DNA from 2 places in the Xanthomonas sp. NCPPB 3005 genome. Region 1 is predicted to be linked to the other one. Evidence: predicted binding sites of a transcription regulator. Region 1 holds the regulator's gene; the other holds the start of a gene.

Region 1 (8,350 bases):
GCGCCGCGCTGGCGGTGAAGGCCTCGCACGACTCCCTGACCGGCCTGCTCAACCGCGCCGGCATCCTCGATGCGCTGGCCGCGCAGATGCGGCACAGCCTGGCCGAAGGCTGGCCGCTGGCGGTGGCGATGATCGACCTGGACCACTTCAAGCGCATCAACGACACGCACGGCCACCTGATCGGCGACGCGGTACTGACCAAGGTCGCGCAGCGCCTGAACAGCAATCTGCGCGAATCGGACCTGATCGGCCGCTACGGCGGCGAGGAACTGCTGGGCGTGCTGCCCGGACTGCCGATCCCGTCCCACGAGCGGCTGCAGGACCTGCGCGTGGCGGTCTCCGGGCATCCGCTGCGGGTCGGCACGCAGAACCTGGCGGTCACCGCCTCGATCGGCGTGGCCTGGTACCGGCCGGGCGAGAACCTGCAGCAGTTGCTGGCCCGTGCCGACGAGGCGCTGTACCGGGCCAAGCGCCTGGGACGCAATCGCGTGGAACTGCAGCAGGACTAGGCAGAGGCGACGCGGCGCGGCCGTGCAGCGAACGGTACGGTCCTTGCAGGAGGCTGGGTTGAATCCCCTGCCCGGCACGCCTCACCGTCATGTCCGAAAACGAAGAAGGCACCGAAAAAACCGAACAACCGACCGAAAAACGCCTGCGCGAGGCGCGCGAGCAGGGCAACATCCCGCATTCGCGCGAACTGGCGACGGCGGCGGTGTTCAGCGCCGGCATCTTCGCCCTGATGGGGATGTCCGGCTCGCTGGCGGCCGGCGCGGCGAACTGGATGAAGGGCGCGCTGCGCCCGGATCCGCGCCTGCACGACAACCCGGACGCGCTGTTCGGCCACTTCGGCGAACTGCTGCTGGGGCTGCTGTGGGTGACCCTGCCGCTGGTCGGCATCTGCGTGGCGGCCGGCTTCGTCGCGCCGATCCTGATGGGCAGCCTGCGCTTCTCCGGGGCGGCGCTGATCCCCAAGTTCGAGCGGCTCAACCCGATGGCCGGACTGACCCGGCTGTACGGCCCGGAAAGCCTGGCCGAACTGTTCAAGTCGATGCTGCGCATGGGCTTCGTCGGCGGCGCCGCCGCGCTGTGCATCTCCAACAACGTCGACGGCCTGCGCAGCCTGATGCGGCAACCGCTGGAGACCGCCATCGGCGACGGCTTGGGCTTCACCCTGCACCTGCTGCTGTATACCGCCGGCGCGCTGGCGCTGCTGGCGGCGATCGACGCGCCGTACCAGAAGTGGAACTACACCCGCAAACTGATGATGACCCGCGACGAAGTGCGCCGGGAAATGAAGGAGAGCGAGGGCAGCCCGGAGGTCAAGGGCCGCATCCGGCAGATGCAGATGCAGCTGTCGCAGCGGCGGATGATGGAGGCGGTGCCCAGCGCCGACGTGGTGGTGGTCAACCCCACCCACTACGCGGTGGCGCTGAAATACGAGAGCGGCCGCATGCGCGCCCCGACCGTGGTCGCCAAGGGCGTGGACGAACTGGCCTTCCGCATCCGCGAGATCGGCGAGCAGCACCGCGTCGCAGTGGTGTCTGCGCCACCTTTGGCACGCGCCTTGTATCGGGAAGGGCAACTCGGCAAGGAAATTCCCGTGAGACTGTATTCGGCGGTGGCCCAGATCCTCTCCTACGTCTACCAGCTGCGCTCCTGGCGCAGCGGGCCGATGCCGCCGTTGCCGCCGCTGGAGGTCGATGAATTCGCCCCGGGGAGCAAGCCGTGAGCCAGCCTGCCGCGCAGATGAACACGCGCAAGATGATGGACATGATCAAGCACGGCCTGGGCGCGCCGGTGATCGTGATGGCGATGCTGGCGATGGTCGTGGTGCCGCTGGCCGCGCCGGTGCTGGATGCGCTGTTCACCTTCAACATCGCGATCTCGCTGATGGTGCTGCTGGCGGTGGTCTACGTGAAGCGGCCGCTGGAGTTCAGCATCTTCCCGATCGTGCTGCTGATGACCACGATGCTGCGCCTGGCGCTGAACGTGGCCTCCACCCGCGTGATCCTGATCAACGGCCAGGACGGCCACGGCGCCGCCGGCAAGGTCATCGAGGCGTTCGGCGAGTTCGTGATCGGCGGCAACTACGCGGTCGGCATCGTGGTGTTCGCGATCCTGACCATCATCAACTTCGTGGTCATCACCAAGGGCGCCGGGCGCGTGTCGGAAGTGACCGCGCGCTTCATCCTCGACGCCATGCCCGGCAAGCAGATGGCGATCGACGCCGACCTCAACGCCGGCCTGCTGACCCGCGAGGAAGCCAAGGCCCGGCGCGAGGAGGTGCGCGAGGAAGCGGACTTCTACGGTTCGATGGACGGCGCCAGCAAGTTCATCCGCGGCGATGCCATCGCCGGCATCCTGATCCTGTTCATCAACCTGATCGGCGGCATGGCGGTCGGCGTCCTGCAGCACGGCATGCCGGTGGCGCAGGCCGCGTCCACCTACACCCTGCTGTCGATCGGCGACGGCCTGGTGGCGCAGCTGCCGGCGCTGCTGGTGTCCTCGGCGGTGGCGATGCTGGTCACCCGCGCCTCGCGCTCGCAGGACATGGGCGCCTCGATGATGGGCCAGGTGTTCGGCCAGCACAAAGCGCTGGCGGTGGCCGCGGCGATCCTGGGCCTGGTCGGCCTGGTCCCGGGCATGCCCAACGTCGCTTTCTTGACGCTGGCGCTGATCCTGGGCCTGCTGGCCTGGAAGATGTGGAAGCGCAGCCTGCTGCCGGAAGAAGCCAAGCCGGATCCGGCGCAGCAGGCGGCCAGCGCCGGCGCGCAGGCCAACGCCGAACTGGGCTGGGACGAACTGCGCCCGATCGATCCGCTGGGCCTGGAGGTCGGCTACCGGCTGATCCCGCTGGTGGACAAGGCCCAGGGCGGCGAACTGATGGCGCGGATCAAGGGCGTGCGCCGCAAGCTGACCCAGGACATCGGCTTCCTGATCCCGCCGGTGCACATCCGCGACAACCTGGAGCTGCCGGCCAACGCCTACCGCCTGCTGGTGCACGGGGTGCCGGTGGCCACCGCCGACATCCACCCCGATCGCGAACTGGCGCTGGACCCGGGCGGCGCGCTGGGCAAGATCGACGGCATCGCCGGCAAGGACCCCGCGTTCGGCCTGGACGCGATCTGGATCCAGCCGCACCAGCGCGCCCAGGCCGAGACCATGGGCTACACCGTGGTCGACCCGGCCACCGTGATCGCCACCCACCTGTCGCACCTGATCCGCGAGCACGCCCCGGAACTGCTCGGCCACGAAGAGGTGCAGCAGCTGCTGGCCACCCTGGCCAAGAGCGCGCCGAAGCTGGTCGAGGACCTCACCCCGAAGGCGCTGCCGCTGTCGGTGGTGGTGCGCGTGCTGCAGAACCTGCTGATCGAGAAGATTCCGGTGCGGCAGCTGCGCAAGATCGTCGAGGCGCTGGTCGAGCACGCCCCGCAGAGTCAGGAACCCGGCGCGTTGACCGCGGCGGTGCGCAATGCGCTGGGCCGTTTCATCGTCCAGGAAATCGCCGGAATGTCGGCGGAGCTGCCGGTGTTCACCCTGGCCCCGCAATTGGAACGTGTCTTGCAAGACTCTACCCAAGGCAACGGTGCCGCGCTGGAACCCGGCCTGGCCGAGCGACTGCACCAGAGCCTGGCCGAATGCGTCAGCAAGCAGGAAGCCCGCAACGAACCGGCGGTGGTGCTGGTCCCGGCGCAAGTCCGCGCCGCGCTGGCCAGGCTGGTCCGCCACAGCGTCCCCTCGCTGTCGGTGCTGTCCTACAGCGAGGTACCGGAAGACAAGCGGCTGAAGCTGGTCGGGACGATCAGCTGAGGTGACGGGAATCGGGAACAGGGAATGGGGAATCGCAACATCGTCCCCGCAGCGGAGAGAGCAATGAGCAAGACCACAGCAACCAGCACCAGGCATCGCGGCCCGCCAGACACCGGCGCAGGCATCGCATCCATTCCCCATTCCCGATTCACTATTCCCGGCGTTCACCCATGAAGATCAAACGCTTCGTAGCCCCCGACATGCGCACCGCGTTCCGCATGGTCCGCGACGAGCACGGTCCGGATGCGGTGATCCTGTCCAACCGGCGCACCGACGAGGGCATCGAGATCGTCGCCGCCAGCAACTACGACGAAGCCCTGGTGCAGCAGGCGCTGGACGCGGCGCGTCCGGAAGAGGCGGCGCCGCGGCTGCAGGTGTCGGCCGCCAATCCGGCGCCGCGTGCGGCCAAGGCCGCCGCCAACCCGGCGATGGCGATGATGGCCGCGATCAGCGAGCGCCGCGCCCCGGCCGCCGCCATGGCCGGCGCCGGCAGCAGCGCGAGCGTGGCGCAGGCCGCGCCGGCGCGGCCGCTGACCCAGCCCGCCGCGATCGCCGCCTCGGCGATGCCCGCAGGCACCGCGCCGGCGCCGAGCCGCCCCGCCGCCGCGCCGCGGGCCCCTGCCCCGGCCCAGCCAGCCGCCCCCTTCGCCGAATTCCGCATTCCCGAGGACGTGTTCCGCAACGCACCGATCAGCGTGCCGATGCCCAGCCCGTTCGCCGCCCCGGCCGCCGCTGCCAGCGCCGCCGCGATCGCCGCCGACGTGCCGGCCTGGCTCGAGGACATCGCCGCCGTGTCGCTGACCCCGGCCGCCGCGCCGGGCGCCGCGAACGTGGTGCCGCTGCCGGCCGCGGCGCCGGCGGCCAGCGCCGGGATCCCGGCGCCGCCGACGCTGGCGCCGGTGGCGAGCTTCCCCGGCGTGCAGAACGACGAACAATTGACTCAGCTGCGCGACGAACTGGCGCTGATGCGGCAGATGATCGAGCGCGAGATGAACCGGCTCACCGACGAACGCCTGCGCGGCTCGCCGGTGCGCGCCCAGGCGCTGGAGCTGATGGACGACTACGGCTTCGACAGCGGCCTGACCCGCGACGTGGTGATGCAGATCCCCGCCGACCTGGAACTGCACCGCGGCCGCGGGCTGATGCTGGGGCTGCTGTCCAAGCGCCTGCCGATTGCCCCGCTGGACCCGATCGAGGAAGGCGGCGTGATCGCCCTGATCGGCCCCACCGGCGCCGGCAAGACCACCACCATCGCCAAGCTGGCCTCGCGCTTCCTGGAGCGCCACGCCGCCCGCGACGTGGCCCTGGTCACCACCGACACCATCCGCGTCGGCGGCCGCGAACAGCTGCACAGCTACGGCCGCCAGCTCGGCATCGCCGTGCACGAGGCCGACAGCGACGCCGCCCTGCAGCAGCTGCTGGAGCGCCTGCGCGACTACAAGCTGGTGCTGATCGACACCGCCGGCATGGGCCAGCGCGACCGCGCCCTGGCCGCACAGCTGCACTGGCTGCGCGCCTCGCGAGTGGTCCGGTCCTTGCTAGTACTCCCTGCCAACGCTCATTTCTCCGACCTGGACGAGGTGGTGCGCCGGTTTGCCGGCGCCGATCCGCAGGGGGTGATCTTGACCAAGCTGGATGAAACCGGGCGGTTTGGCAGTGCCCTGTCGGTGGTCGCGGACCACCGGCTTCCCATCACCTGGGTGACCGATGGTCAGCGCGTGCCGGACGACCTGCACCGCGCCAACGCCGCCAGCCTGGTATTGCGCCTTGAAGATTTGCGGCGCGCTGCCGATAAGCCCTGTACTCCGGAGCAGAACCATGCCGTCGCGTGATTACGCCAATCTGACCAATGCCTTCCCCCTGTCGGCAACGCGCAGCGAACCGCTCGGCCCGGTGCGCACGATCGCCGTGACCGGCGGCAAGGGCGGCGTCGGCAAGACCAACATCTCGGTCAACCTGTCGATGGCGCTGGCCGATATGGGCAAGCGCACCCTGCTGCTGGACGCCGACCTCGGCCTGGCCAACGTCGACGTGCTGCTCGGGCTGACCCCCAAGTTCACCCTGGCCGACCTGGTCGCCGGGCGCTGCACCCTGGAAGAGGTGCTGATCGACATGCCCAACGGGCTGATGGTGGTGCCCGCCGCCTCCGGTCGCCGGCACATGGCCGAGCTGCCGCCGGCCCAGCACGTCGGCCTGGTCAACGTGTTCTCCGAGCTCAAGCGCGAGCTGGACGTGATGATCATCGACACCGCCGCCGGCATCACCGACAGCGTGCTGACCTTCTGCCAGGCCGCGCAGGACGCGGTGGTGGTGGTCTGCGACGAGCCGGCCTCGATCACCGACGCCTACGCGCTGATCAAGGTGCTGTCGCGCGAACGCGGCGTGGACCGGGTGCAGATCGTCGCCAACATGGTCCGCGACCTCAACGAAGGCCGCCTGCTGTACGACAAGCTGAGCCGGGTGTGCGAGAAGTTCCTCGGCGACGTGTCGCTGAACTACCTGGGCTGCGTGCCGCAGGACGACTGGCTGCGCCTGGCGGTGCAGCGCCAGCAGCCGGTGGTCAAGGCCTACCCGTCCAGCCCGTCGGCGCAGGCGATCGCCGAGATCGCCCGCCGCACCTCGCGCTGGCAGGCCCCGACCGTGCCGCGCGGCAACGTCGAGTTCTTCGTCGAACGGATCATCCAGCGGGGGGTCGCCGCATGAACGCCGCCGCCCAGTACCGCGCCGTGCAGCGCAACAGTTCCAACGACTACATCGCCCAGCATTCGGACCTGGTGCGGCGCATCGCCCACCACCTGGCGGCGCGGCTGCCGGCCAGCGTCGAGATCGACGACCTGATCCAGGCCGGCATGATCGGCCTGATCGAGGCCTCGCGCAGCTACGACGCCGACCAGGGCGCCTCGTTCGAGACCTACGCCTCGATCCGCATCCGCGGCTCGATGATCGACGAGATCCGCCGCGGCGACTGGGTGCCGCGTTCGGTGCACCGCCGCGCCCGCGACGCCGCCTCGGCGATCCGCAAGATCGAGCAGAGCACCGGCCGCGCCGCCGCCGCCAACGAAGTGGCCGCGGCGATGGACATGCCGCTTCCCGAATACCTGCGATTGATGGAAGATGCCGCGCGCGGCCAGGTGCTGAGCCTGGAGTCGCGGGTCGAAGACCACGGCGAGCTGGACACCATCGCCAAGGGCGGGCCCAATCCGCAGCAGATGCTGGAGCGCAGCGAGTTCGGGCGCGAACTGGGCAAGGCGATCGCGCAGCTGCCCGAGCGCGAGCAGCTGGTACTGTCGCTGTACTACGAACAAGAATTGAACTTGAAGGAAATCGGCGCGGTGCTCGGTGTCAGCGAGTCGCGCGTCTGCCAGATCCACGGCCAGGCCACGGTACGCTTGCGCGGACGCTTGAAAGCGTTCGAAGCGGCGGACGCCGGCCTGGAAGACGAAGAATAAGACCCAAGGGAGTTAGCGGTGAACAAGAACATGCGGATTTTGATCGTGGACGATTTCTCGACGATGCGGCGCATCGTCAAGAATCTGCTCGGCGATCTGGGCTTCACCAACACTGCAGAGGCCGAAGACGGCAACAGTGCGCTGGCGGCACTGCGCTCGGCACCGTTCGAGTTCGTGGTCACCGACTGGAACATGCCCGGCATGACCGGCATCGACCTGCTGCGCAACATCCGTGCCGACGACAAGCTCAAGCACCTGCCGGTGCTGATGGTGACCGCCGAGGCCAAGCGCGAGCAGATCATCGAGGCGGCGCAGTGCGGCGTGAACGGCTACATCATCAAGCCGTTCACCGCGCAGACGCTGCAGGAGAAGCTGGGCAAGATCTTCGAACGCCTTGGAGCGACCGCCTGATGCAAGCCACCGCCGAACGCAGCGCCCTGATCGAACGCCTGCAAGGTGCGCTGGACGCACTGGAGCGCGGCGACGAAACCGCCTGGCGCAAGGAAATCGACACGCTCGCCGCGTGGCGCACGCGGCCGATGATGCAGGGCCTGAGCCGGCTGGCGCGCGACCTGGGCCAGGCGCTCGGCGAGCTGCCCACCATCCCCTCCGAAGCCGGCGAGCTGGACGACGCCTGCTCGCGCCTGGACCACGTGGTGGCGATGACCGAACAGGCCAGTCACCGCACCCTGGACCTGGCCGAGGAATGCCGCGCGCTGGCCGACCAGCTGCGCGCCGGCGGCCTGACCGGCGACCAGGGCGAGATCCTCGACAAGATCCGCCACAACCTCACCGAGATGGCCCTGGCGCAGAGCTTCCAGGACCTGACCGGGCAGATCATCCGCCGCGTGGCGACCATCGTGCGCCGCGTGCACGAGGGCTTCGGCGCGCTCGGCCTGCCGCCGAAGGAAGACAAGAAGCCCGACGGCAGCCTGGCCGGCCCGGCGCTGGCCGGGCTGGACCGCCACGGCGTGTCGCAGAACGACGCCGACGACCTGCTGTCCGGACTGGGGCTGTAATCCGATGAGCGCCGTGCCCGACGACATCGCTGCCGACTTCATCATCGAGGCCCAGGAAATCCTGGACCGGCT
Region 2 (8,350 bases), 1.6 Mb from region 1:
CGAACGCCGGAGCAGCGAAGGAAGTGGCCAGCAGGGCCGAGATGCAAAGCGTGCGAAAGGGTTTCATGGTCATGTCCGTTTACCTTGTGATTGCGCCTGATTTGCAGATTGCATCTGTACCACGCCGACATGTCGCGCAGTCTGTGCGCATCGGCGATTCGTACATGAGCTTAGGCATGCCGAAACGGCACCGTCAACATGATGGCCCGTCTGGTCAGCCTCTTTCACGCTGGCAGGCACCCCCCGTTGGGTGCCAAGTTCATCGGCATGATGCGGTGAAGAAGGGGCAAAAACAGCCGGGATGGGGGCGATCTGTGATGTGTTGCGCTTTCTCGTTGGTTTGTCGAGAGCGCAGCCCGACAGGCGAAACCCCTCGAATCGACTTCGTCAATCGGCATAGGTCCGCGTGCATGCGCAGCGAACGCACGGCCCTGCCTGGCCGCGCTCGCCGATGCGGGACGCTCTGCATCGCCTGCAGGCTTGCCCCTACAGCGCCTGCACAATCAGCGATTGCAGTTGGTGCGCTAGGTTTCGTATGAAACAGGTGACCGACCTGATTGGCGAACGCACCGACCAGGGTTCTTACGTCACCGGTCCGGTAAGGCCTTCATTCCGTTCTTCTAGGGCGGCGACCGCTACCGCTACGAGCTCGCCTACCAGGGCCAGGGCCGCCTGGTGTTCGCCGGCAAGTCGATGGGCGGCGGCGGCAGCCTGATCGGGATCATCCACAACAAGAACGACAGCGGCTACCGCGAATAGGCGGTCGCAGCGGCAGAGCCCGGACCGCATCGCGCGCCCGGGCTTTTTTTCCTTGCGAAACGGCGGTCGTGCGCGAATGGATGTGGCTGCTGCCGCGCGGCAAGCCTGCACCGGCGTCGCGTCGCACTAACGCGATCGCGTTCCGCTGCGCTTGCCCGCCGCCGGGGCCGTGTCCAGCGCCGCGAGCAGGTTGGCGCGGCACGCCGCGAGGATCTCGTCCGCCAGCGGCGAATCGTCCGGACAGGCCCGGGACATGACGATCGCGCCGAGCGCGTGCGCCAGCATGTCCAGGCGCGCGGCGCGCGCATCGGCGGGGCTGGCGCCGGTCGCCGCAGCATCCTCGCGCTCCAGGGCCGCCAGCATGGCTTCGACGCCGTCCGCGAACGCGGACCGGACCGTCTCCGGCTCGCGTGCGGCGTCGCCGCCCAGCGCGGCCATGGTGCAGCCCACCGCGCGGGCATCGCGGTGCTCGCGCGAGACATAGCGGCGGACGAATTCCGGCGGATCGATCCCGTCCACCAGCGCCACGGTCTGCGCGATCCCGCACGCCGTCGCCTCCGCCATCAGGTCGGCCTTGGACGGGAAGTGCTTGTAGAAGCCGCCGTGGGTGAAACCGGCGGCGGCCATCAGATCGGCGACGCCGATGCCTTCGTAGCCGCGCTCGCGAAACAGCGCGGACGCGGTTTCGACGATGTGCGCCCGGTTCGCCTGCGCCTGCGCCTTGCTGACTTTCATTGCGGGTGTCCCCCGGCGGTGCTGGTCCTGGCACAAGGATACATTGATGTTGTTCATCATCAAAATGTTGACAAGTAAGATTATGATCATCATCATTGCGTGGCTTTCTTCCAATGCCTGCTTCCAGGGGCGTCGGCGGCTGAGCAGCCCCTCCACACCACGGGCCACGTCATCGTGGCCGCAGTTCCCTTTCCATCCGAAGAGACCACGCGCATGAGCACCACTTCCACCGTCCTCATCACCGGCGCCTCCAGCGGCATCGGCGCCGTCTACGCGCAGCGCTTCGCCCAGCGCGGCCACGACCTGGTCCTGGTCGCACGCGACAACGCCCGCCTGGACGCGTTGGCCGCACGCCTGCGCGAGGAACACAAGGTCGCGGTCGACGTGCTGCAGGCCGACCTGACCGCACAGGCCGACCTGGCCAAGGTCGAAGCGCGGCTGCGCGACGACGCGCGCATCGGCATCCTGATCAACAACGCCGGCATGGCCCAATCCGGCGGCTTCGCCGAGCAGACGGCGGACGGCGTCGAACGCCTGCTGGCGCTCAACACCACCGCGCCGACGCGGCTGGCGCTGGCGATCGCGCCGCGGCTGGCGCAGTCCGGCAGCGGCGCGATCGTCAACATCGGCTCGGTGGTCGGCCTGGCGCCGGAATTCGGCATGACCGTGTACGGCGCGAGCAAGGCCTTCGTGCTGTTCCTGTCGCAGGGCATGAGCCTGGAACTGGCGCCCAAGGGCGTGTACGTGCAGGCGGTGCTTCCGGCGGCCACCCGCACCGAGATCTGGGAGCGCGCGGGCATCGACGTCAACACGCTGGCCGAGGTGATGGACGTGGAAGAGCTGGTCGATGCGGCGCTGATCGGCTTCGATCGCCGCGAGTTGGTGAGCATCCCGCCGCTGCACGACGCCGACCGCTGGGACGCGCTGGACGGCGCCCGGCAAGCGCTGCTGGGCAGCATCCGGCAGGCCAATGCCGCGCAACGCTACCGGCCGGCGGCCTGAAGCCTGCAGTCCCGCACCTGCCGCGATCGAGGCGATCATCATGGAAACGCAACGCGATAGCTGGGTGCTGATCACCGGCGCATCGAGTGGATTCGGCGAGGAGTTCGCCAGGCAGTACGCGGCGCGCGGCCACCGGCTGATCCTGGTCGCGCGGCGCCTGGACCGGCTCGATGCGCTGGCGCAGGCGTTGCGGCAGCGGCACGGTGTGGAGGTCCTCGTCGAGCAGGTCGATCTGTCGCAGATCGCGGCCGTGCGCCGGCTCCACGCCGGCCTGCACGCGCGCGGCATCGAGGTCGAGGTGCTGGTCAACAATGCCGGGCACGGCCTGCAGGGGCCGTTCCTGGATGGCGACCTGGAGCCGGCGCTGTCGATGATCCAGCTGGACATCGCCAGCCTGACCGCGATGACCCATCTGTTCGGCCAGGACATGCGCCGGCGCCGGCGCGGCAAGATCCTGCAGGTGGCCAGCCTGCTGGCCTACCAGGGCGTGGAGAACTTCGCGGTGTATTCGGCCGCGAAGGCCTACGTGCTGCGCCTGGGCGAGGCGCTGCATCGCGAGTTCGCGCGCGATGGCGTCACCGTCACCACGCTGTGCCCGGGGCTGACCGACACCGGATTCGCGCGTGTCGCCCAGCAGCGGATCACGCCCCAGTTGAATGCGTTGATGATGCAGACCCCGCCGGTGGTGCGGGCCGGCATGCGCGCGCTGGATGCCGGCCGCATCAGCGTGGTGCCCGGGCTGATCAACAGGTTGAACGCGGTCTTCATGTGGGCGACGCCGCGCTGGATCCACCAGGCCGTGCTGTCCCGCATCCTCAACCGGTGAGCGCCATGCGGCTGGGTTTCCGCTCGCTGTCGGTCCTGGCCTCGCTGCTGTTCCTGGCGATCGCCTGCACCTGGATGTTCTCGCCGGACGCGATGCTGGCGAACTGGGGCATCGGCGCTTCGCCGTCGGCCGAGCTGATGGCGCGACGCGGGGCCGCGCTGTATGCGGGCCTGAGCGTGATGTTGTTCATGGCGCGCGGCGCGGCGCCATCGCCGGCGCGTTCGGCGCTGGTGGCAGGCTTCGTTACCGCCTGTTCGTTGCTGGCGGTGCTGGGCGTCGGCGAACTGGCCAGCGAGCACGCGGGCCGCGGGATCCTGGTCGCGGTCGTGCTCGAAACCGTGTTCGTCCTTGCGTTCGTTTTCGTCGGGGGAAAATCATGAAGGCGTTCTTCATCGAAGGCTATGGCAACAAGCATCCAGGCCGGATCGGCGAGCTGCCCGAACCGGAGGTGCGCGACGACGAGGTGCTGGTCGAGGTGCATGCCGCCGGCGTCAACCTGCTCGACGCGAAGATCCGCAAGGGCGAGTTCAAGCTGATCCTGCCGTACCGCTTTCCGCTGGTGCTGGGCAACGACGTGGCCGGCGTGGTGCTGCGGGTCGGAGCCGGCGTGCGCCGCTTCAAGCCGGGCGACGCGGTGTATGCGCGTCCCGACCAGACGCGCATCGGCAGCTTCGCCGAACGCATCGCGGTCAGGGAAAGCGCGCTGGCATTGAAGCCCGCCAACCTCGGCATGGAGGAAGCCGCCTCGGTTCCGCTGGTCGCGCTGACCGCGTGGCAGGCCCTGGTGGAGATGGCGCGGCTGCAGAAGGGACAGAAGGTGCTGATCCATGCCGGCTCCGGCGGCGTCGGCAGCATCGCCATCCAGCTCGCCAAGCACCTCGGCGCCTTCGTCGCGACCACCACCGGCACCGGCAACGTCGCTTGGGTGAAGGCGCTGGGCGCCGACCTCGTCATCGACTACCGCTCGCAGGACTTCGAGACCGTCGTGCACGGCTACGACGTGGTCCTGCACAGCCTGGGCAGCGACGTGCTGGAGAAATCCCTGCGCGTGCTGAAGCCCGGCGGCCAGCTCATTTCCATCTCCGGCCCGCCGGACCCGGACTTCGCCGCGCGACAAGGCCTGGTATGGCCGTTGCGGCAGGCGATCCGTCTGCTGAGCAGCGGCATCCGCAAAAAGGCCAGGCGGCACGGGGTCGGCTACGCCTTCCTGTTCATGACCGCCAACGGCGACCAGTTGCGCGAGATCGGCGCGTTGATCGAGGCCGGCAGCATCAGGCCGGTGATGGATCGGGTGTTCCCGTTGGAGGCGACCGCGCAGGCCCTGGCCTACGTCGAGAGCGGACGTGCCAAGGGCAAGGTGGTGATCAGGGTCGGCCAGCGCTGAGCGTTGGCCGACCTGCGCCCGCGTCGCGCTACAGCGCCTGCAGAATCAGCGAATGCCAGCCGGTGCGATAGGTTTCGTAGCCGGGCGAGGCTGCGTGCGCGATGCAGTGCGGGCGCCCGTCGAGGTCGCTCAGCACGGCGCCGCGCGGTTGCTTGAACAGCGCGTCGCGGCCCTGGAATTCGATCCGCTCCTGCAGCATGCGCCCGGCCGAATCGGCCAGGACCTGGCCGCGCTGGTCGACGATGCAGACCCGGCTGCGGCCCCATTCCTGTTCCGACAGCGGCGTGCGCTGGACCACCGTCTGCGCCAGCGCGTCCCAGCGGAACACGATGCCGAGCACGCCCAGCACGCGGCCGTCGACGCGGCCGCCGTCGCGCACCGTGCACGAGTACACCAGCACGCGTTCGCCATCGGCCAGGGTGCTGGCGTGCACGTCCTGGAAGCCGAATTCCTCGCCGCTGCGGGTGCGCGTGGCGTCTTCGAACCAGGCCTGCCCGGACACGTCGCTGCCGGCCGAGGCGTACTGCTGCGGCCGGCCGTTGGCGAGGATGCGGCCGTCGGTGCCGGCCAGCACCAGGTCGAAGTAGACGGTGTACGAATCCAGGATCTGGCCCATGCGCCGCGACGCGTAGGCGAGTGCGTCGTCGCCGCGGCCAGGGCGCGCGGCAGCGACGATGGCCGCATCGGTCGCCCACCAACGCACGTCGCAGCTGCGTTCGTAGAGGTTGCGATCGATCAGGTCGATGTTGCTCAGCGCCAGTTCGCTCAGGCGCGTGCGGCGCACATCGTCTTCCAGCCGCTGCAGGGTGTGGCGCATGTCGGCGCTGGTACTGGCGGCGACCTTGTCCAGGTCCTGGGTGGCGTCGGCGACGCGCCGCGACAGCACGTCCATTTCCTGCGCGATGACGCTGAAGCCGCGCCCGGCCTGGCCGATCCGTGCCGATTCGATGCGGGCATTCATCGAGATCACGTGGGTGGTGCGGTTGATCTCGTCGATGCGCTGCAACGAACGGCGCAGCTGCCCGAGCAGTTGGTCGGACAGGCCGACCACGGAGCGGATATGGTCGTCGATTCCCGCTTCTGCGGGCTTGGCTGGCAGGTTCATTGGTGCTGTCGGTGGGAGGGGAGGGAACAGCGGACGCAACGTGGGATAAGGGAGGTAGCGGCCGAGAATGCACCGGCTTTAGCGCCGATTCCGTCGGCCTGCATTGCCGGGATGCGTTGCCGCGCCTGGGTTGCGCCGCCGCCGGCGCGGCCGCGGCGAGGCCGAACTCGTCTACCATCTGCCCCAGGACCGGCGCCGCCGGACCATTGGTACGCCGCCCAGCGCCGTGCCGGCTTGGGCATGGAGTCCGGATGGAAGCGTTGATCGTGTTGGTGGTGGTGGCGGTATTGGCGGTGCCGATCCTGATGATCGTGATGCTGGTGGCGCTGGCGGGCGTGCGCCGGCGCGTGGCGGCGCTGGAACTGCAGCTGGCGCACCTGCACGGCGCGGTGCCGCAGGCGGTGCACGCCGCGACCCGATTCGACGCGGCCGACGATGTCGATGACACCGATGCCGGCTTCGAGAACGATGGCGAGCGCGATGCGCGGTTCGCCGACGGCGGTGTTGCAGAGGAACGTCCGTCCGCCGTGGCCGCCTTCGTCGCTTCGGTAGCGCCTACGCCGCCGCCGCTTCCGCCGCCGTTCATCGCGCCGACCGCCATGGCTAACGCGGCAGCGGATCCCGTCGCCGCGCCACTGCCGCCGGCACCGCGCGGTCCGGATCCGATCGAGCGGCTGCTGGCCGGCACCAAGCGCTGGTTCACCGAAGGCAACGTGCCGGTCAAGATCGGCATGCTGGTGCTGCTGGCCGGCGTCGCCGCGCTGCTGAAGTACGCCGGCGACCAGGGTTGGCTGCGCATGCCGATCCAGCTGCGCTATGCCGGCATCGCCGCAACTGCGCTGGCGGGCCTGGGCTTCGGCTGGCGCCAGCGCGAACGCAAGCGCAGCTTCGCGCTGGCGTTGCAGGGCGGCGCGATCGGTGTGTTGCTGCTGACGGTGTTCGCCGCGTTCAAGCTGTCCGGGCTGATTCCGGCCAGCGCCGCGTTCGCGCTGAGCATCGTGCTGGTGGCCAGCATGTGCGTGCTGGCGGTCGTGCAGGAATCGCGCACGCTGGCGGTACTGGCCACGCTGGCCGGGTTCCTGGCGCCGATCTGGCTGTCCACCGGCAGCGGCAACCATGTCGGGCTGTTCTCCTATTACGCGGTGTTGAACGCGGCGGTGTTCGCGATCGCCTGGTATCGGCCGTGGCGGGTGCTCAACCTGCTCGGGTTCGGCTTCACCTTCGGCATCGGCACGCTGTGGGGCGTGCTGCAATACCAGCCGGCGAAGTTCGCCAGCACCGAGCCGTTCCTGCTGCTGTTCTTCGCCTTCTACCTGCTGATCCCGATCCTGTACGCGCGGCGCCAGCCGGCCACGCGCGGCAACCTGATCGACGGCAGCCTGGTGTTCGGCACGCCGCTGGTGGCGTTCTCGCTGCAGGCCGGGCTGCTGCGCGGCGAAGGCCTGCCGCTGGCGCTGTGCGCGCTGGGCCTGGCGGCGGTGTATGCGCTGCTGGCCGCGGCGCTGATCCGGCGCGAACGCTTCGCGGTGCTCGGCCAGGCCTATGCGCTGCTGGCGGTGGGCTTCGCCACGCTGGCGGTGCCGCTGGCGCTGTCCGCGCGCGCCACCGCCAGCATCTTCGCGCTGGAAGGCGCGGCGCTGGTGTGGCTGGGACTGCGCCAGCAGCGCTGGCTGCCGCAGTTCACCGGCGCCGGCCTGCAATTGGCCGCGGCGATCGGTTTCGTGCTGGGGCTGGACATGGCCTGGCACGACGCCCAGGCGGTGGCCAATGCCACCTTCATGAGCGGTGCGCTGCTGGCCCTGGCCGGTCTCGCCAGCGCCTGGAGCTATCGCCGTGCCGGCGCCGACACCCCGGCCTTGGCCTATTACCTGTGGGGCCTGGCGTGGTGGTGCGGCATTGGCATTGCCGAGATCGAACGCTTCGTCGCGGCCGCGGCGCAGGCCGACCTGCTGCTGGCGTTCGTCGCGCTCAGCGGCTGGCTGGCCGCCGAGGCGCAGCGCCGCTGGCCGGCGCGCGCGCTGGCCGCGACCACGCTGGGCGGGCTGCTGCTCGCGTTGCCGCTGGCGGTGCTGCAGGCGGACGCGCACGGCCAGCCGTTCGCCGGGCATGGCGCCTGGGCCTGGACCCTGTTCGCGGTGCTCGGCGTACGCAGCCTGATCTGCCTGCGCGGCAGCGGCGGCTGGGTGGCGCGGGCGGCGCAATTCGCCTGGTGGCTGGTGTGGCCGTCGGTGCTGTCCTTGCTCGGCCTCTGGCTGGCGCAGCGCTTCGCCCTGGCCGAGGGCTGGCAATGGGCGTTGCTGCTGGCGCCATGGCTGGCCGCGGCGGCGTTGTCGCTGCTGCGCTGGCCGTGGCTGGCCGCGCCGCTGGGGGCGGACTTCGACCGCTGCCGCACGGCGCTGCAGGGCAGCTATTTCGGCCTGCTCGGCCTGGCCTGGCTGTGGACGCTGTGCGTGCCCGGCGCCAGTGCGCCGCTGCCGTGGGTGCCGCTGCTCAATCCGCTGGAACTGAGTCAGTTGCTGGCGGTGGCGCTGGCCGCGCG

The links. The regulator FliA, encoded in region 1, starts transcription of late flagellar genes. The targets are predictions, from matches to a motif close to TAAAGTTTNNCNNNCNNNGGCCGATAA.
Region 2: AB8810_RS05700 (methyl-accepting chemotaxis protein) is a predicted target of FliA. The motif match lies at 5,866-5,892, and genes of this name have one in related genera.

What each region holds. Positions count from the first base shown of each region.
Region 1 is NZ_CP166096.2:2,885,671-2,894,020, forward strand. Features, by position in the region: gene AB8810_RS12535 (diguanylate cyclase) at 1-509, shown strand, start outside; gene flhB (flagellar biosynthesis protein FlhB) at 599-1,729, shown strand; gene flhA (flagellar biosynthesis protein FlhA) at 1,747-3,810, shown strand; gene flhF (flagellar biosynthesis protein FlhF) at 3,981-5,642, shown strand; gene AB8810_RS12555 (P-loop NTPase) at 5,629-6,513, shown strand; gene AB8810_RS12560 (RNA polymerase sigma factor FliA) at 6,510-7,259, shown strand; gene cheY (chemotaxis response regulator CheY) at 7,278-7,670, shown strand; gene AB8810_RS12570 (protein phosphatase CheZ) at 7,670-8,278, shown strand; gene AB8810_RS12575 (chemotaxis protein CheA) at 8,283-8,350, shown strand, end outside.
Region 2 is NZ_CP166096.2:1,313,119-1,321,468, forward strand. Features, by position in the region: gene AB8810_RS05665 (hypothetical protein) at 1-73, opposite strand, end outside; partial or broken gene AB8810_RS05670 (hypothetical protein) at 536-759, shown strand; gene AB8810_RS05675 (TetR/AcrR family transcriptional regulator) at 886-1,494, opposite strand; gene AB8810_RS05680 (SDR family oxidoreductase) at 1,708-2,496, shown strand; gene AB8810_RS05685 (SDR family NAD(P)-dependent oxidoreductase) at 2,537-3,322, shown strand; gene AB8810_RS05690 (hypothetical protein) at 3,265-3,702, shown strand; gene AB8810_RS05695 (NADP-dependent oxidoreductase) at 3,699-4,706, shown strand; gene AB8810_RS05700 (methyl-accepting chemotaxis protein) at 4,735-5,811, opposite strand; gene AB8810_RS05705 (DUF2339 domain-containing protein) at 6,063-8,350, shown strand, end outside.